3 regions of the Ectobacillus sp. OTK genome follow, and region 1 is predicted to be linked to each of the others. Evidence: riboswitches for the same ligand, from Rfam matches in the RefSeq annotation. Region 1 holds a riboswitch; each other region holds the start of a gene.
The links. A riboswitch is a leader RNA that binds a small molecule or an ion and turns the genes downstream of it on or off. The one in region 1 is predicted to bind thiamine pyrophosphate.

Region 1 (6,635 bases):
CCGGCCCATGCTGTATCCCACTCCGCTTCCTGCAGAGCTGGTACAAGGCGGAACGCACGCTCCATCAAATAGGCGATACTCTTGGCACATACCGTTTTGTTGTATGTATGCGGTTTGACAGTGGCGCCGATTAAATACTGACCGCCCCGCTTTGGTACAATGTAAAAGCCATCTTGAAAAATCGGCGCCTTCAGCAGGGGCTTATAGCTCTTTACGGAAACCATCTCTCCCATTACCGGATACGTTCCCCATGTAGAGTGAAAATCCTGTAAAAGGTTTGTGCTCCATGCCCCAGATGCGATAATAACCTTGCTGCATGAGAAGATTCCTTCTGTTGTCACAACGCCCGTTACTCGATTTTGCTCCTGCAAAATTTCAATAACCTTTGTTCCCTCGTAAATTGCCGCGCCTGACAAAGCAGCTGAATGTGCCAAAGCACGTGTTAACTCAGGAGCAATGACATGTCCATCCTTTGGACAATACAAAGCGCTTACGATATGAAGTGAAAGCTCTGGTTCTTGTTCACGCAGCTGTTCACCGCTTAACAAATGCGTCTCTTCACCTGTTTGCTGCTGCCATGTCATAATGTGCTCTAAGCGTTTTGCTTCCTCTTCGTTTTCAGCAACCCGATAAATCCCCTTCTCTTCATAGGCAATGTCAATGCCCGTTTTCTCGCGCAGCCGGTCAGCCAGCTTAGGAAATAAAGCGCGGCTTTTTCTGGCAAGTTCAAACAATGGATCATATTCATCCCACTCTGCTTGTACACCAAGAAGTCCAGCTGCCGCTTTGGATGCCTCCCCGGAAATCGTTCCTTTCTCCAATACCGCTACGCTATGTCCTCTTTCAGAAAGAGAATGCGCAACGGAACAGCCGATTACTCCACCGCCAATAATAATGATGTCATAGCCTTTGCTCATTGCCTTTCTCCCCACCTTTGGATTTGTTCTCCATACTGCTTCACTGCCTCTAAGGGATTGTCTGCATCCCAAATACTTGACATCACTGCGACTCCACTCACACCAGCGTCAAACACCGCTTTCACATGAGCTGGCACAATTCCTCCGATTGCCGTCACAGGAATCGTAAGCGTTCTTGCAATCTCTTGTATCTCTGCCAATCCTCTCGGCGGAACTCCATCCTTAGAACGTGTTGCAAATATATGACCATATAATACAGAATCAGCTCCCTCCTGCTGCTTAAGCAGAGCCTCCTCCAAGGAGTGCACAGAGCAGCCGACATGAAGCTGCGGAAACCGGTCCTTTATAATTCGAACGTCAACGCTTGTATATCCTAACTGTACGCGGTTCACACCAGTTAATAAAGCAATGTCTATTCGATCGTTTATAATAAGCTTAGAAGGTGCGATGCCTCTTTGAATAAGAAGCATCACTCCTTCATATAATTCTTTTGTAGTTTTATGGCGTTCGCGAATATGAATGTAATCTGTGTAATCAATAATCTCACATGCTATATCAGCCATTTGTACAAAGGAAAGCTTTCCATTTGAAATAACGTGGAATTCCTGTTTCATCCCCAGCACCCTATTTTAAAAGATCCTCAAATAATTCCTCTGGAGCAACCTCTTTTTGTGCCATTCCTTTTTCTTTTAACCATTTGCTTTGCTCTTCCCATGATTTTGCTGTTTGCGATAAGAACGGCTCATCCTGCGCTTCCATTTTGCTTAATAAAATTTCCATGCTCTGCTTTTCAACCGCAGGAATAAGAGGGAAGCTTTCCTTCTCCTCGTGGCTTAATAAAATCTGCAAAGCCTCATCTGGATTTTTCTTCATAAATTCATAGCCTTTTTGTGCACCGCGAAGAAAAGCCTGCAGCGTTTCTTTATCTTCCTTAATTGTTTTCTCTCCCGCTACAAATACAAGCTCATAATAATTTGGAACACCGTAATCAGCAGGACTGAAGTAAGATGGTTCATAGCCCTTATCTCTCAATACTGGAACCTCATGATTAATATAAGCACCCGTCACTGCATCCGTTTTCTTCGTAATCAAGGCTGGAACAAGGTCAAAACCAACATCAACAATTTTCACCTTACTTGGATCTCCACCGTCTGCCTTCACCATTGTTTTTACATATTCTTCGCTAAGCGGCGTACCTGGGAACCCGATTGTCTTTCCTTCCAAATCCTTTGGTGACTTAATATTTGAGTCTTTCAAAGCCACAACATGATTTAACGGAGAACGTACAACTGCCCCAATCGATTTCACTGGAATACCTTCGTTTGCTTTCGCAATGACAACATCCGGTTGATAGTAGAGACCTACTGTTGCTTTTCCAGCAGCTGTTAACGTGAGTGGATCTGTTGGATTAGATGGAAATTGTACCTTCACGTTAATGCCCTCTTCCTTGAAATATCCTTTTTCAATCGCCGTATAAATAAAGCTGTGCACTGCATTTGGGTACCAATCAAGCATCACGGTTACTTCTTTTGTTTCTTTTTTCTCAGTTTTCTTAGCGCTGTCCGTTCCTTGTGAACAGCCTGCCATTACTGTTACCAGCAAGGCAGCAACAACCAAACGAATAAACCATTTCATAAGTATTTCCTCCAGTTGATAAATTTCTTTTCTAGCAGCGATACGATAACTACAAACAAAATTGCTAGCAAAGATAAAAGAAAAATAGGAGCGAACACGCCGGCCCCGTCTAGCTGCGTCATCATTCTTTTACTAAAATAGCCAAGTCCTGCCTGTGCTCCGAGCCATTCTCCAATCGCCGCACCTATAACGCTCATCGGTACTGCGACCTTGAGAGCTGAAAAAAAGTACGGAAGCGATGCAGGGATGCGCAGCTTTAAGAAAATATCTCGTTTGCTTGCTCCGTATGTGAATAGCAGCTCTTCCCATTCCTTCTTCGCAGATCGAAAGCCATCATACGTATTCACCGCAATCGGAAAGAAGGCAATGAGAACTGTGACAACGACCTTACTCCAAATGGAATAGCCAAACCAAAGCACAAATAACGGTGCCAGAGCGGTGGTCGGAATCGTTTGCGACGCAACAAGCAACGGGTAGAAAGCCTTCTCCGCGAATGGACTTACACTCATCATGACAGCAAGTCCCACCCCAAGCACAATGGAAATCGCAAGGCCGATTAGGACGATAAGAAGCGTAGCGGGAAGATGAACCGTAAATAAAATATCTCGCAAATCCCATATCTTCTGCACAATTGCACTTGGAGACGGCAAAATATACATTTCATTTACAATACGTGCTCCAACTTCCCAGCCGGCTAGAAGAACAATAGCAACGAAAAATGCCGGTAAATAAGAGAACTGCTTCATACCTGCACCTTCCCTTTTAACATGCCGATGAGTTCTTCTCTTAGCTCTAGCAATTCAGGTCTCGCCAAATCACGACGTGTTCTCTCTTTTCCAAGAGGAACAGTCAGTTCGGTAAGAGAGCAAATCGGCTGTTCCGTAACAACGAGCACACGATTGGAAAGGAACAAAGCTTCCTCTACGTCATGGGTAATAAACATAATGGTTTTTTCCCATTTCCTCCATTGCTCATACAGCCATTCCTGCATGTTCACCTTGGTAATTGCATCGAGCGCACTGAACGGTTCATCAAGTAGAAGTACATCCGCCCCGGTTAAGAAGGTTCGCAGAAAGGAAACTCGCTGACGCATCCCTCCCGACAGATCCTTTGGATGCTTTCGCTCATAGCCATCTAGCCCGAAAACAGGAAGATACTCCCGCACCTTTGCATACGCCTCTTTTCGCTTCATTCCGCGGCATTCTAATGGAATAGCGGCATTTTCTTCAATTGTCCGCCAAGGCAGCAGCAAATCCTGCTGCGGCATATAGCCGACCGCTCCGTCTCTCGGCTGAATGCTTTTCCCATTCACAACGACTTTTCCCTGCTGTACTTCCTCGAGTCCGGTAACAAGGCGTAAAATGGTACTCTTCCCAGAGCCGCTCGGTCCAACTAAACTAATGAACTCACCTTTTTGAATCGTAAGATCTAATTCTTTTAAAACAGTTTTTCCGTCTCCTGGATAAGAAAACGAAACGTTATGAAATTGTAGAACACTGTTCATCGAAGCTCCACATCTCCTTGCGGTAAGCCATATCCCAGAATAAATATTCAAAACGGCTTGTTGTCATAAAAATCTCTTCTAGATGCGCCAATTCCTTCTCTGACTTTCCTTCCGCCAGTTCATTCATTAAATCAATAACCCAGATGCAAAGCTCCGCATACTCCTCCGAGCTATAGCCGCGAATCCATTCTCCATAAAACTCATGATCGCTCGCCCCTGGCACATCGTTAAGGCGCTTTCCAATCTCCCAATAGCTCCACATGCAAGGTAACAGCGCAGCAACAAGCTCAGCAAGCGTCCCGTTTTGTGATACAGACAGCATATAATTCGTATAAGCAAGATTCATTGATGCCGGCTTTGCCTGTTCCATGTCCTCTATTGAAATACCGAGACGCTTTGCATATTCCTTATGGATGTTCATCTCACCGTTTAATATCCCGTCAATTTGCCAAGCAAATTTGCTCATTACCTGCAAATCCTGAGCCTTCACAACACCTAAAGCATATACCTTTGCATATTCAATTAAGTACAAATAATCTTGTATAATATAAAACTGAAACTTATCTAATTCCAGTTCTCCATTTCCAATCCCCTTCACAAACGGATGCTGATGACTTTTCTCCCAAATTGGCTGCACGTTTTGAAATAATCTATCACAAAACTTCATTCTTGCTCCTCCTTTAAATGTCGAACTGAAATTCAATTAAAAAACCGCTTCTAACAAGAAACGGCCACATACAATCATTTAAAATGGTTGCTGCTTGCCACTTCCTTACGCTGGGATTATCCAGGTCAAGTAATAAGGGTTAAGGTTTATACCTTTCTCAGCTTCATTGCACCCCTAGTGGAAGTATAAAAATATAAAAATATATCAAAAAACCCGATTTCCAGGTAAGGGGAAATCGGGCTAGTACGTTCATCATCCGTTTTCGCTTTCCTACGCTGGAATTATCCAGATCAGGTAAAAGGGTAAAAGACTATCGGTCTTACTCTCAGCCGGCCATACCAGCTCCCCTAGCACAATTTATTATTAACAGTGCTAGTATAGCACTGGGTTACACAATACAGCAAGAGGTTTACTAGAAATATTAAAAATACATTATTCATGTAAAGTATGTAATTGTGTGAAAAGCAGATGGATCCAACCCTTTTTCTACAAAAAATGAACCGTTGCCATAACCCTTATTTTTACTAGGTTTATGATAACGGTTCATCGCATAGGGTGACCCAAAAAGGATATCTCTTCTACTCAAGCCACCTTATATTTTCTTACTCATGATGCTCTGAAATTTCACTCAACGCATAACCAGCTTGATCATCTGCATATTTTTCAATAGCTAAATCTCCAAGCGAAAGCATTCCCACTAACTGTCCGTTCTCTACAACTGGAAGACGACGAATTTGATGACGAGCCATTAATTCAGTCGCCTTTTCGACTGGATCTGATGGAGACACACTAATAATGTCTGTTGTCATTACTTCTGTAATCTTGTTAGAGCCAGGATTTTTATCCGCAATACCGCGAATTACAAGGTCACGGTCGGTAACAACCCCAACTAAGCGATTGTTTTCTACAATTGGGATAATCCCAACGTCCTCTTGCTTCATTTTTACAGCTGCCTCATACACATTATCCACTGGAGTGCAGTATGAAATATCTGTACTCATTAGGTCTCTTACTGTTGTCATTGCAATCCCTCCTTGCAACTACTATTATAACCAAATTCACTGCTTTCATTTATTTATTGAGCAGGAAGAAGACGGAGGATACTCCCAGATTTCTCAGTGAGCGATGTTGTATGATACGTCCCGATCACCCAATCCTTCATTTGATCATGGTACCACTCGCTCTGAGTATGGCCTGACTGCCCAGGAGCAACGATATGATGGCCTGTTGTTACATCATTTAGATCTATCACAAAATGTGAAGATGCTCCACGATCAGCAAAACCTTCAGCATTCGAGCCCGATGACTGCACCGTAACACTGCTTCCTCCAATCGGAATAGGCGTTTCCAGGTTAAACAAATAATTAAAAGGTCTTATGTGAGACAATGGATGCGTAAAGACAAGACGGTGAAAGCCACCCCATTGCCAGTCTCTGACACTTGGCCCTTGCGTCTTCTCAATGCTCTGTACCGCCCTTGTTAGGGATTTTTTTAGTACCTTATCCAGACCACCTTGTTCTTGTATCCACGGTCCAGGCTGGCCATTTTGCGCTTTTCGAAGCAGTTCATCAATAACTTGTTCCTTTTCTTCAAACAATCTCTGCATATCCTCTGAAATATCCTTTTCAAATAAGACATTTCCAATCTCCTGCATCCATGTATGAAACAGGAGCGGTGCCCCTAAGCTTCGATCATCCGTAAAGTCCCACTTCTTTAAGAGAGAAATCGCTTCCTTCTCTTGCTTCGTTAGCTCCTCCTCTTTTATATGCTGCAGAAAAAGAGGAACAAATTCGCGTGCCTTGAGATTCATTTGATCCATCTGCAGCTTTTCCATATCCTCAACTGTAAACGTGTTTTTTTGCTGTAGTACCTCTTGAATACGAGAAGCTTGATATGTCTGTGTCCATGTATT
Region 2 (6,635 bases), 360 kb from region 1:
TAGCGGAATCATTGCCTTCCCCTCCGTTGCATCAAGATGAGGTTGGCATTCTGCATCGTAATTTTACAACTATGGTACAGCGAATCAATGAACTGATTAAAGAGAATTATGAAAAGCAGCTGTTGATCAAGGAAACGGAGTTTAAAGCACTCCAAGCGCAGATCAATCCTCACTTTATGTACAACACTTTAGAATCGATTAACTGGCTGGCAAAAGCAAATCAGCAGCAGCAGATTTCTAAAATGGTCGAGTCACTTGGATATTTGCTTCGGAATTCTATCAGTATGAAGGAAGATGTCATCACGATTGAGAAAGAAATTGAAATTGTTCGGTCCTATATAACAATTCAACAATACCGATTTGAAGAACGGCTGGATTTTTCTTTAGATATTCCTCCGGATTTACAAAATTGCTATATTCCAAAGCTTACCGTACAGCCTTTAATTGAAAATGCGATTCACTATGCTTTGGAGCCCTCGATTGAACCATGTACGATTACAGTCAGAGCCTTTAGAGAAGAAGGCTGCTTTTATCTTACAGTAGAGGACAATGGGCCGGGGATGGACGCTTCGTTACTTAATAAGATAAAGAGCGGACAAGTAAAAACAAGAGGGAATGGCATTGGATTACAGAATATTGATGAACGGATTAAGCTTTCCTTCGGTGAGCAATATGGTTTAAAAATAGAGAGCTTACCTCAGAAGGGGACGGCAGTAAGCATCATATTACCGTATCAAGTGGGGTGTGAAGAATATGTATAAGGTATTATTAGTAGATGATGAACGAATTATTTTGGAAGGGATTTCAAATGGGATTAATTGGGCTGCGTTAGACACGGTATTAGTCGATACCGCACGAAATGGTATTGAAGCCTATGAAAAAATTGTTCATGAGCAGCCGCATATTGTTATTAGTGATATTAAAATGCCGGGCATGGACGGGCTGGCATTAGCAGCTAAGGTACATCAGGAGTTTCCTTCTATTCGTTTTATTTTACTATCTGGGTTCTCTGAGTTTGAATATGCCAGAAGCGCCATGCAATATGGAGTAAAGCATTATTTACTAAAGCCTTGTAATGAGCATACCATCATGGAAACATTACAAGAAGTAACAAGTGAAATCAAAGAAGAGGAGCATAAGGAGCAGTTTGTACAAGGTATAAAAAGCCGTTTTGAAACAGCGCAGCCTTATCTAAAGGAGCAGCTATTGAAGGAGTTTATTTCGAATAAAATCTATACAAACAAAGACTTAAGCTATTATCAAAGGCTGTTTCATATTGAATTAAGCGATCAGCAAGTGCGGCTTATTTTGTTTCAATTAGAGGGTGAATTTGATTTTGAGCATATGTATGCGATCAAAAACATTGCGGAGGAAATCTTTGTTTCTCCCTTGCTAAGTACGATTATTGGAGAATACGTCCTATTTATTATGGAGGAAGGAGAAGCAGCAAAGCTGCAGGATCAAATTAATCTCATCCGTGAGCGCTTCTTTCAGTTTTACGAGCTGGATACCACAGTTGCGGTAAGTGAAGCGGATCATATTCGCAGCGCGAGAAAACTCTATCAAGAAACGTTGGAATGCTTGAATCATCGTTTTTATTTAAGCGAGGGAAGTATTATTACAAAGAAGGATATAATGTCTGTTAGCCAAAGCAACAACTTCCACATAGAATTTGATGAACAGCAATTTTGTTTACTGATTAAATCAGGGCATTGGGAAGATGTGCATGAAGAAATTACAAACTTTTTTACTACCCTCATCAACAAACGGTTAGGCATTCATTTAACCAAATCATATGCAATGCAGCTGTTCCTTGTTATGGTTCAGACATGTGATTCAGAGCGTATGAATGTATACATGGAGAAAATTTCTGCTCTTATGGCAATGAATACAGTGCAGCAAATGAAAACATTTTTTGAACAGACTGCAAAAGAAATTACCCTTACGTATTACGACCGGCATAAGACAAAGCATTCATCCATTATTAATAAGGTAATTGGCATTATTGATGGGCATCTTGGCAATCCGAACTTATCATTAAAGTGGGTTGCAAATCAAATGCTATATATGAACGCGGATTACTTAGGGAAGCTGTTTAAACAAGAAACAGGAGAACGGTTTTCTAACTATGTAATGAAGGCACGAATTGAAAAAGCGATGGAACAGATCAAGCAAATGGATGATGTGAAAATTGTGACGCTAGCGGAAATGATAGGATTTGGCGATAATCCGCAATATTTCAGCCAAGTATTTAAAAAGCATACAGGATGTACTCCTTCCGAATACCGAAAGGCGCTTTAAAGGATCATACACGTGAATAGATACTGTTGTTGTTTTACAGTCCAAGTATGAAAAACGCAGGACAAGAAATTCCAATCCGTTAAATATTTGCAAGATATTGGAGCAACAGTAGCCGGAAACTCTGGTGTATCCGTGCCAAAATACGGAACGAGTTTCCTTCCAGAGTTGAATAATGTCAGGGAAGCATGTCCGGTTGTAAAATATGAGACATAAAGGTTGCAAAGTAGCTTCTTCAAGAAAGCTTTGCAGCCTTTTCATGCTTCTATACCTCACGTCATTACGCGGCGATCCTATAGCGATTGAACCGTTAAAAGGAAAAAACATACCTAACAATATACAACTGAGACAACAGAAACACTCGAATAATATGCAATGGAGCAAGATCATCGTTTTATAAAGAAGTGAATTCGTACTATGCTAGAATTCAAAAAAGGACAGACTTCAGCAAGGGGTGAAGTCTGTCCAGGCTAAGATTGAATTTATACATAAATGACTGTCGTATCATAATTCACAGCTGAAAAGGATATTGCGGTTCTATGTTTCGAAAACATCATATTTGCATCAGAACCACTTTTTATGCTATTTAAATAGAGTATAACTGGTTAGGTAATCCCTGATTAGATGCCTTATCTTGTATTAGTGTAACTTCGAGGAATGGGTAAAGTTGCAAATTTAGCTTGTAAGGGCTACCTTTCAGTTCTTTATAACACTTTATCTAAACTTTCTTACAATAAGTGTTATAAACTACTATTACCAATGTAGACTTTCTACCCTCTGACACTTTGTACAGGTTCGTACATAACCATTGCTTATAAATTCATGCTTACAATTGTTTTGCAGGCTAATTAGCTCTTCCTTCAGCCGTTCTAGCAGATTGTTTAGTTGTCTTATTTCCTCTTTAATTTGGATCACTCGCTGCATCGAATTCTCCTTTCCAGCTATACGTATTATAGGTAGAGTTCGCCGCCTGTTTTTTTAAATTCATTTGCTTTTTCTTTTAAACCCTCGTCAATGATGCTTTCAACACCAAGTCCTTTTTCCCTTGCAGCATCACGAATATCCTGTGAAATTCTCATGCTGCAAAATTTTGGACCGCACATGGAACAGAAATGCGCAGTTTTGGCACCTTCAGCTGGAAGAGTTTCATCATGATATTCGATTGCTCTTTCAGGATCAAGGGATAGGTTAAACTGGTCTCTCCAACGAAACTCAAATCTTGCTTTTGAAAGGGCATCATCTCGTTTTTGGGCACCCGGATGACCTTTGGCTAAATCAGCAGCGTGAGCAGCAATTTTATATGTAATAACCCCTACTCTCACATCCTCTTTATTCGGAAGCCCTAGGTGTTCTTTTGGAGTTACATAACAAAGCATTGCTGTGCCAAACCACCCAATCATTGCAGCTCCAATTGCCGAAGTAATATGATCGTAGCCAGGAGCAATATCTGTTGTAAGCGGTCCAAGAGTATAGAATGGAGCTTCTTGGCAGAGTTCCATTTGTTTATCCACGTTTTCTTTGATTAAGTGCATAGGAACGTGGCCCGGTCCCTCAATCATTACTTGCACATCATGCTTCCATGCAATCTTTGTGAGTTCACCCAATGTTTCCAATTCCCCAAATTGTGCTTCATCGTTTGCATCTGCGATTGAACCAGGACGGAGGCCATCTCCTAAGGAGAAGGATACATCATATGCTTTCATAATTTCACAGATTTCTTCAAAGTGAGTGTAAAGGAAGTTTTCTTTATGATGGGCAAGACACCATTGTGCCATAATAGAGCCGCCTCGTGAAACAATTCCAGTTACGCGCTTTGCTGTTAATGGAATATATCGCAAAAGCACACCCGCATGAATCGTAAAGTAATCCACACCCTGTTCCGCCTGTTCGATTAATGTGTCGCGGAACACTTCCCAAGTTAAATCCTCAGCAATTCCATTCACTTTCTCAAGTGCCTGATAAATAGGTACAGTTCCAACTGGAACAGGTGAATTTCGAATAATCCACTCGCGAGTTGTATGGATGTTTTTACCGGTGGAAAGATCCATTAGTGTATCTGCTCCCCAACGAGTAGCCCATGTCATTTTTTCCACTTCTTCTTCGATAGATGAAGTAACAGCTGAATTTCCGATATTCGCGTTAATCTTCACATGGAAGTTACGTCCAATAATCATTGGTTCCGCTTCAGGATGATTAATGTTAGCAGGAATAATGGCGCGGCCGCGGGCCACTTCATCCCGAACAAACTCAGGGGAAACATTTTCCCTTATAGCAATAAATTCCATTTCAGGAGTAATAATTCCTTGACGTGCATAATGCATCTGCGTTACATTTTTCCCTTTTTTTGCACGTAATGGTTTTCGCTTGAGTCCTGGAAAGACAAGTGCATTAGCTCGTGGATCATCCTTTTTATACCCATTATCTTCAGGCTTTATCTCTCGCCCTTCATACTCCTCTACATCCTCACGTTCGAGAACCCAATTGCGGCGTATCGGACGGAGACCATTGCGGATATCGACTAAATCATTGGTATCTGTGTACGGGCCGCTTGTGTCATACACACGTACAGGGGGATTTTCCTCTTCACCAAATGAACCAGTTGTTGGACTTAATTGAATTTCGCGCATCGGAACTTGAATGTCTGGTCTAGATCCTTCTACATAGACCTTTTTACTTCCCGAGAAACTAGACATGATAGAAAAATTCATATCCTGTACAGAATTGTTTTTCATGATTGTATTCGCTCCTTTTTTAAATGATTAAAAAGGACAAAATCCAATCCACTTGCAGCATGAAAAGCCGGGACCTGTTATAGGACCCGGCTGATGTTAGAGGATAGGTACATAATAATTATTAATCATTATGTGTAGTAGATATTCTAACTTCCCCACGCTGGTATGAACCAGATCAGGTCCTGAGGGTTAAGAAACTTTATCGTGTTTCTCTCTCAGCCCAACTTATTGGACACCCCTAGTCTGAAAATTTTAAGTTTTACAAGTTTACTATAAAGAATATAGAGAGAATTGTAAAGGGAATATTTAGCTGTTTTTATCGAAGCCGTTGGAATAGTGCCTCAAGACTAACGGGATATTACGGCAGATGTGCGGGGATTTTGTTTTTATTTTGAAGACTGTAAACAATTTGAATGCACGAATTTATATCTTTTCGTACATTCGTTTTCTTGTAAAATAAGAGTCATTGAAAAAGAGGGAAGATTAGGTTCTAGTACAAAAATTCTTCGTTAGAGCCATAGAATAGAAATTTCCTGCTAGCCTTGAGAGTAAATGGATAACCGAAATAACTTATGCTCGGAAGCTTCTAAGTTAGAAGAGAAAGTATGTAGAGATTAAAAAACAGATGCGGAACCAAGAAATAAAGTTTGATCAGGAGGGCTGTAAAAGGGATAGCGTGAGCTATCCCTTTTACATTTGCTCTTCTATTCTACTCAAAGATTACAGCATCACACCAACAATAGTCCCTGATAATATACTTACTAAAGTGGCTCCATATAAAAGTTTTAAACCAAATTGAGAAACAACATTCGCTTGTTTTGCGTCAATACTTTTTGTCGCACCAGCAATAATCCCAATGGAAGAAAAATTGGCAAATGATACAAGAAATACTGATAAAATACCAACTGTTCGTGGTGATAACTCTGCTGATACATTTGCTAAATCAAGCATTGCTACAAACTCGTTTGTAACTAATTTTGTTGCCATAATCTTACCAGCTTCCAGCATTTCTGATGCTGGAATTCCCATAATGAAAGCCAATGGTGAGAAGATATATCCTAAGACACTTTGGAATGTGATACCGAAAATATAGTCGAATACACCATTAATTGCTGCCATTAATGCTACAAAGCCAATTAACATTGCACCCACCATAACAGCAATAGTAAATCCGAGTGTAATGTATTCACTTAACATTTCAAAGAATGTTTGTTTTTTTTCTTCTTGTAACTCTAAAATATCTTCCTCTTCATTTATTTTGTAAGGGTTTACAATGTGGACAATGATAAATCCGCTAAATAAGTTCAAAACAAGTGCTGTTACCACATACTTGGGTTCAACCATTTTCATGTACGAACCAACAATTGACATAGAAACAGTAGACATGGAAGAGGCACAAAGCGTATATAATCGGCTTTTTGGCAACCGGCTTAACTGATCCTTTACTGTAATGAATACTTCTCCTTGTCCAATAATTGCTGCTGCAACAGCATTATAGGACTCCAGCTTTCCTAAACCATTTACTTTACTTAATAGGAAACCGACTCCTTTAATGATAAAAGGTAAAACTTTGAGGTGTTGCAATATCCCGATTAATACTGCAAT
Region 3 (6,635 bases), 1.1 Mb from region 1:
AATGAATTTAAGCCGAAAGATCGTCCAGTTGTTTGGATGCAGCTTATTTTACCTTGGGCAACCTGGATTGCCTTATTAGTATGGCTTGGCCCGGTTAAATGGTTCTTTGTCTACCTAATACCGCTTTTGATTGCAAACGCAATTGTAATGGGCTATATCTCAACGAATCATCGCTTAAACCCGCTTACAACGGTAAATGATCCGCTTGCGAATACGCTGAGTGTAACCGTTCCAAAATGGGTGGATGTTTTACACTTCCAATTCTCGTATCATGCGGAGCATCACTTATTCCCGGGAATGAATCCAAAATATTTCCCGATGGTAAAGGAAAAAGTGAAAGAAATGTGGCCGGATCGTTATTTTGAAATGCCGCTTACAACAGCGTTAGCTACTTTATGGAAAACACCAAGAATTTATCATAATCATACAGAGCTCATTGATCCTGAGACTGGGACTGTGTATGGCACTTTGGGACATGGCTTGGATCCTAACAATATTGAAGCTCAAAAGCTTGAGGATAGGGAAGCTTCTGTTCCTATCTATTCAAAGGTGAAAAATCAATAAATGACATGAAATGACCGTCATGGAGAATCCGGTACAATATAAGGATTCCACATGACGGTTTATTTGTGTGTTTTCTCATAAAGAATGGAAGAACCTTTAGACAGAAGCAGCTATAGAATTGGGTAAAGTTATCCACATTTAGAGGGAGATAAAAGGGAAAAGGTTATCCACAGGTTTGTAGGTTGATAAAAAGATCTGTACGGTAAGCAGCTATTGCTGTATAAATTTGGCGAGTAAAAGAAATGGAAATACTTTTTATACCTGTATAACATACACTTGGGATGGAAGTATAAAACTTTGGGAAATATTGAGCTTCATTCTGCCTATAAGAGTGTATCAATGAACAATCCTGCAGGCTCCTTTTTGAATCCTGATCATCTCTTTTTCTTTTATTCTGAAGGATTACTTTTTGTTGCTTATGATACATACTGCAATACTTTATTGAGAACAACAAGAGATATGGGAAGAAAGATGGTAAAATAAGAATACAAATGAACAGATGAAATAGAAGGATATATGTAATGAGTTCGTAATAAAGGGAGAGTAAAAGTGAATAACCATACAAACATGAACCATCCAATTGATTATTCGGCAGCATCCCGAGACACTGTAATTCTGGAGCATTATGGACTAAATGAATTAAACTTTGAATCCGTTAAAAGCTATAGGGAAAAATTTGCTCTGACTAAACCAAATCACCCGTGGAACGGGCTTGAGACAAAAGAATTTTTATACAAAATCGGTGCATGGGGAAAGCTGCGCAATACAAGCAAGGAAGGTCTTACAGTCGCGGGTCTGCTTATGTTCAGTGAAGAAAGAATCATAACAGAAGTTTTTCCGCAATACTTTCTGGAATATAGAGAAAGCTTGCATGATGTCCTGAGCGGCAGCTGGTCTGAGAGATTCACCTCTCAGGATGGGACTTGGTCTGGCAACCTATACGATTTTTATTTTAAGGTGATGGATCACTTTGCGGAGAGCTTACCTGCAGATCATGTGAAAGAGAAGGTATGCCTTGCTCTCCATGAGGCACTAATCAATATGATTGTACATGCTGATTACTATATTGAGGGCGGGCTTGTTATTGAAAGGGATGCACAATCTATTCGATTTTCCAATCCGGGCTTGCTGCGTATACCTGTTGAACAAGCCTTTGAAGGCGGGATCAGCAATCTGCGTAATCCAAATGTATTTAAGATGTTTATTTTAATTGATCTTTGTCAAAGAGCCGGATTTGGTTTGAAAAGCATGCGCTTAACGTGGAAGGACTATCAGTGGCCGCAGCCTCAGATAGACCAGGACATGCAGCTGGAACGGACGATCCTAACGCTTAGCATGTCTGAAGACACTACCCAAGGTCAACTGGAGTGGATGCATGAAATTGCTTCAACATATTACGACTATGAAGCTGCTGTGAGCTCCATAAATAACGCTGACAACTCCGTAAATAAAGGGGGTAGCTCCATAAACAATGAGTCAAACTCCATAAATAAAGAAAGTAACTCCATAAATAACGATCTTGACTCCATGAATAGGGAGTATAACTCCTTGAATAACGAGTCGGACTCCGTAAACAAAGAAAGTAACTCCGTAAATAACGTTGATAACTCCGTAAATAGCGAAGAGAATCATCCTGTGCTAGAGGAGATGCCGGTCTTTTTAGAAAATACAGAGGCTATAGACACACAAAAAGTAAATGTTATAGCAGAGGATACTGAGAAAGAGCTATGGGCGATCGCGGAGACGGCAAGAAGGAAGAAACGTCTGAGCCCAAGTAAAATGGAGGAAATCATTTTGCAGTTGCTCGTGAAAAAGCCCCTTATGTTAAAAGAACTATCTCAGTTGCTGGAGCGGACATCAGACGGGCTTCGAAATAATTATTTGGCAAAGCTGCTGCAGGAAGAAAAGATAAAATTGAAATATCCAGATCAACCGAATCATCCGAAGCAGGCATATTTGTTTCGGGAAAAGTAAATTGTAACGCCCCCTTCTACTAAAATATTTCCCGGGTGAGGATCAGTGCAGAGTTTTCCTTTCTAAGGCAGCGATTTTAACGAATCTTGCCTAGAACTTCCCTTCTTTAAAAAATACGGAAAACTTGTAATGTACGTCCCTTTAATCTATTCACTAACTACGAAGACGTTTTTCCTTTTCCCAGGAAATTAGGTTTTGGATATTTGTTTCAAGTAATCTGTATGTGTACGAATTCGCTTGAAATTCTTACAGCAAAGGAGTAAGATTCCTATATAATTATAATAGCTCGGGAGCCTGTGGAAGCAGGCTGAGAGTACGGCTGAACCGCCGTAGACCGTTTGAACCTGTTGGGTTATGCCAGCGCAGGGAGAGCCGTAAAAAAGAAGTCTACGATTGGGAGAATCCTCAATCTAAGCGAGACACTTTGCCCGCGCAAGGTGTCTTTTTTTATAAGAGTTAGGAAAGGATCGCTTTTTTGCGGGGACACCGCCCTGCTCCCACAGTCAGCTTCTTGTGGAGAAAGAGCTCCGCCCGCCCAGGCAAAAAGCGCCTCAATGTGCGGAGAACTGTCTCCTTTGGGAGCAGGGCGGACCGTGTCCGCTTTTCTTATTGATTAAAAGGGGATGAGATCTGATGAATATGCAGAAAATTGGAGAAGTATTACAGAAGGTAAGAGAGACAAATCCGCTTGTACACAACATTACAAATGTTGTTGTGACAAACTTTACAGCGAACGGCTTGCTTGCGCTTGGTGCATCGCCGGTTATGGCTTATGCGAAGGAAGAGGTTGCCGATATGGCGAAAATCGCAGGGGCGCTTGTGCTTAATATTGGTACTTTAAATGAGACTGAAATTGAAGCGATGATCATTGCTGGGAAATCCGCAAATGAAAGCGGCGTTCCTGTTATTTTAGACCCAGTAGGAGCAGGAGCAACAGCGTACCGTACACAAACAGCTCGTAAAATTGTGAGCGAGGTGCAAATTGCTGCATTAAGAGGAAATGCGGCAGAGATTGCAAATGTTGTTGGAGAGAATTGGACAATCAAAGGAGTAGATGCAGGAGCCGGAGCGGGAGATGTTGTTGCGCTTGCGCAAAAAGCGGCTGTGCAGCTTCATACGACTGTTGTGATTACAGGAAAAGAAGATGTTGTTACAAATGGAACAAAAACATATATCGTCCGCAATGGACATCCGATTTTGACAAAGGTAACGGGAACAGGCTGTTTATTAACATCCGTTATTGGCGCATTTGCGGCTGTAGAGAAGGATGTCGTGGAAGCTGCAGTAGCAGCACTTGTCAGCTATGAGGTGGCAGCAGAAATCGCAGCGAAAAAGACGGTAGAAGAAGGCCCAGGCAGTTTCCAAATTGAATTATTAAATCAATTATCTAAGGTAAGCGCGGCTGACGTGACACAATACGGTTCAGTTGAAAAAATCGCGGAATAGGTGATGACAATGAGAACATATAAAGCACTGACAATTGCAGGCTCTGACAGCGGCGGCGGGGCTGGCATTCAAGCGGATTTAAAAACATTTCAAGAGCTAAAGGTATTTGGTATGTCCGCTTTGACAGCTGTCACAGCACAAAATACCCTTGGTGTGCAGGGGGTGTATCCGCTAGCTGTAGAAGCTGTTGGACAGCAAATCGAATCGATTGGCACTGACTTAGGAACAGATGCAGTGAAAACTGGGATGCTCTTTAGCGGTGAAATCATTCAGGAAGTGGCTGAGAAAATTCGAAAGTTCGGCTGGAAAAACATCGTTGTTGATCCCGTTATGATTGCCAAGGGTGGTGCACCGCTTCTTCAGCAGGAAGCGATTGCCGCACTAAAGGAATATTTGTTGCCGCTTGCGACAGTAGTAACGCCGAACATTCCGGAGGCGGAGGCGTTAACAGGCATGTCCATTCAGACGCTGGAGGACCGTAAGGCAGCAGCAAAGCGTCTGCTTGAAACCGGTGTGCAGTATGTGGTGATTAAAGGCGGTCATGATGATGCCGAGGATGAAGCCATTGACTTGCTGTTTGATGGACAAGAATTCTTTTATTTTACAAGCAAGAAAATCGAAACGAAAAACACGCACGGAACGGGGTGTACGTTTGCTGCTGCGATTGCAGCTGAGCTGGCAAAGGGCAATAGCGTACATGCGGCAGTCCAAACAGCGAAGGACTTCATTCAGGCCGCGATTGAAAACCAACTTGGAATTGGAAACGGTCACGGACCGACGAATCACTGGGCATATCAGCAGAAGCAGCACGTCTAACGATAAGGGGTGAAGCCAAATGGCAAGAATTCAAAGTGATGCAATGCGAGAATTACTAAAGGTCTATTTTATTGCCGGAAGCGTAAACTGCAAGAAAGACTTAGTTTCTGTTGTAGAAGACGCAATTGACGGCGGGGTTACTCTGTTTCAATATCGCGAAAAAGGCAATGGTGCTTTGACGGGGGATGCGAAGTATGAGCTGGCAAAGCGAGTGCAAGAGCTTTGCAAAAGCAAAAATGTTCCATTTATCGTAAATGACGATGTAGATCTTGCTTTAGCACTTGATGCAGACGGTGTTCATATTGGACAAGAAGATGAAGCTGCTGCGAGTGTTCGCGAGAAAATCGGGGATAAAATTCTTGGTATTTCCGTTCATACACTTGAGCAAGCGCAAAAGGCCGCTGCTCAAGGTGCAGATTACTTCGGCGTAGGTCCTATCTTCTCAACACAAACAAAGGAAGATGCAAGAGATGCGCAGGGAACGGCTTTAATTGAGCTGTTTAAGGATCATAAAATAGAAATTCCGATTGTTGCCATAGGCGGTATTACAGCTGAGAATACTCCGCCTATTATAAAGGCTGGTGCAGATGGCGTCTCTGTTATTACTGCAATTAGCCATGCTGAATCAGTGTATGAAGCAGCAAAGAAGCTAAAGGAAGCAGTGTTTCAAACCATTTAAAATAGAATATGTGCATTACCTACTATGCTGAAAAGGGCAGGCCTCATATTTGATGGGCCTGCTCTTTTTGTACTTAAAAAATTGGCATTCTTTTCATAGAAGTTTCTCTTGTTGCAAATAATGAAAGAAATGGAAGGGGTGATAGTATGAAGCCATTCAAAGGTTTTAGCAGCAGGGACGAAGAAAAAAATAAGGCTTCAAAGGAAGAGGAAACAAAATCCGTACCTGCTCCGTTATACGAAAATCTTTCTTACAACCTAAAGGAAATAACTTCTGTTTTTGCCAAAAGCAGCGATATCATAATTCGGGAAGTTGTGGTAGGAAGTGAGTATAAACGGCGCATTGTATTAATCTATACAGATGGTTTAGTTAATACACAGGTCATCGATGATTCTATTTTACAGCCATTAACAGTCCATATGAAAGAAACCTTTGATAATGTGCAGATGCAAAGCGCGGAAAAGGTATTTCAGTTCCTATATACATCAGCTCTTTCCAGCGGCGGTATAAAAATCATTGAGAATTTTCCAGAGTTATTTATGGAGATTTTGTCGGGAAACACAATTATTTTAACGGAAGACTATCATAAAGCATTGTCCGTTTCTACGCCAGGCTGGAAGGATCGGGGCGTAGGTGAAACAGAGATACAAACTGTAATTCGCGGTTCAAGGGAGGCCTTTTCTGAGACAATCCGAACCAATACAGCGCTTGTAAGAAGAAGGATTAAAGACGAAAATCTTTGCTGCGAGCAGCAGGTAATGGGAAAACAAACGAAAACGACGATAGCTATTATGTATATAAAGGGAATCGCTGAGGAAGGCATCATTCGTGAGGTAAAAGACCGGTTACATCGTATTGATATAGATGGAATTTTGGAGAGCTCGTATATTGAGGAAATGATTCAAGATGACTACATAACTCCATTTCCAACCATCTATAATACGGAGCGCCCGGATATTGCTGCAGCTGGTCTTTTGGAAGGAAGGGTAGCTATCCTTGTAGATGGCACGCCCATTGTTTTATTAGTACCGGTTATATTTGGCCAGTTCTTTCAATCATCTGAAGACTATTACGAGCGGCCGGATATTGCAACACTTATTCGTATCGTTCGGTATATGAGCTTTTTTATTGCATTGTTAGGTCCGTCTCTTTATGT

Region 2: linked by a shared signal. The riboswitch ahead of thiC (phosphomethylpyrimidine synthase ThiC) and the one ahead of tenA (thiaminase II) in region 1 are both predicted to bind thiamine pyrophosphate.
Region 3: linked by a shared signal. The riboswitch ahead of thiM (hydroxyethylthiazole kinase) and the one ahead of tenA (thiaminase II) in region 1 are both predicted to bind thiamine pyrophosphate.

The regions. Positions count from the first base shown of each region.
Region 1 is NZ_AP048547.1:1,023,034-1,029,668, reverse strand. Features, by position in the region: gene thiO (glycine oxidase ThiO) at 1-917, opposite strand, end outside; gene tenI (thiazole tautomerase TenI) at 914-1,531, opposite strand; gene AC6HZ4_RS05125 (ABC transporter substrate-binding protein) at 1,542-2,552, opposite strand; gene AC6HZ4_RS05120 (ABC transporter permease) at 2,549-3,298, opposite strand; gene AC6HZ4_RS05115 (ABC transporter ATP-binding protein) at 3,295-4,056, opposite strand; gene tenA (thiaminase II) at 4,031-4,723, opposite strand; TPP riboswitch at 4,809-4,909, opposite strand; TPP riboswitch at 4,974-5,082, opposite strand; gene AC6HZ4_RS05105 (CBS domain-containing protein) at 5,326-5,745, opposite strand; gene AC6HZ4_RS05100 (penicillin acylase family protein) at 5,799-6,635, opposite strand, start outside.
Region 2 is NZ_AP048547.1:1,385,480-1,392,114, forward strand. Features, by position in the region: gene AC6HZ4_RS06785 (cache domain-containing sensor histidine kinase) at 1-761, shown strand, start outside; gene AC6HZ4_RS06790 (response regulator transcription factor) at 754-2,301, shown strand; gene thiC (phosphomethylpyrimidine synthase ThiC) at 3,249-5,030, opposite strand; TPP riboswitch at 5,166-5,280, opposite strand; gene AC6HZ4_RS06800 (NupC/NupG family nucleoside CNT transporter) at 5,751-6,635, opposite strand, start outside.
Region 3 is NZ_AP048547.1:5,429,978-5,436,612, reverse strand. Features, by position in the region: gene desB (Delta(10) desaturase DesB) at 1-564, shown strand, start outside; gene AC6HZ4_RS26855 (DUF8451 domain-containing protein) at 1,114-2,538, shown strand; TPP riboswitch at 2,815-2,926, shown strand; gene thiM (hydroxyethylthiazole kinase) at 3,172-3,984, shown strand; gene thiD (bifunctional hydroxymethylpyrimidine kinase/phosphomethylpyrimidine kinase) at 3,994-4,800, shown strand; gene thiE (thiamine phosphate synthase) at 4,820-5,479, shown strand; gene AC6HZ4_RS26835 (spore germination protein) at 5,626-6,635, shown strand, end outside.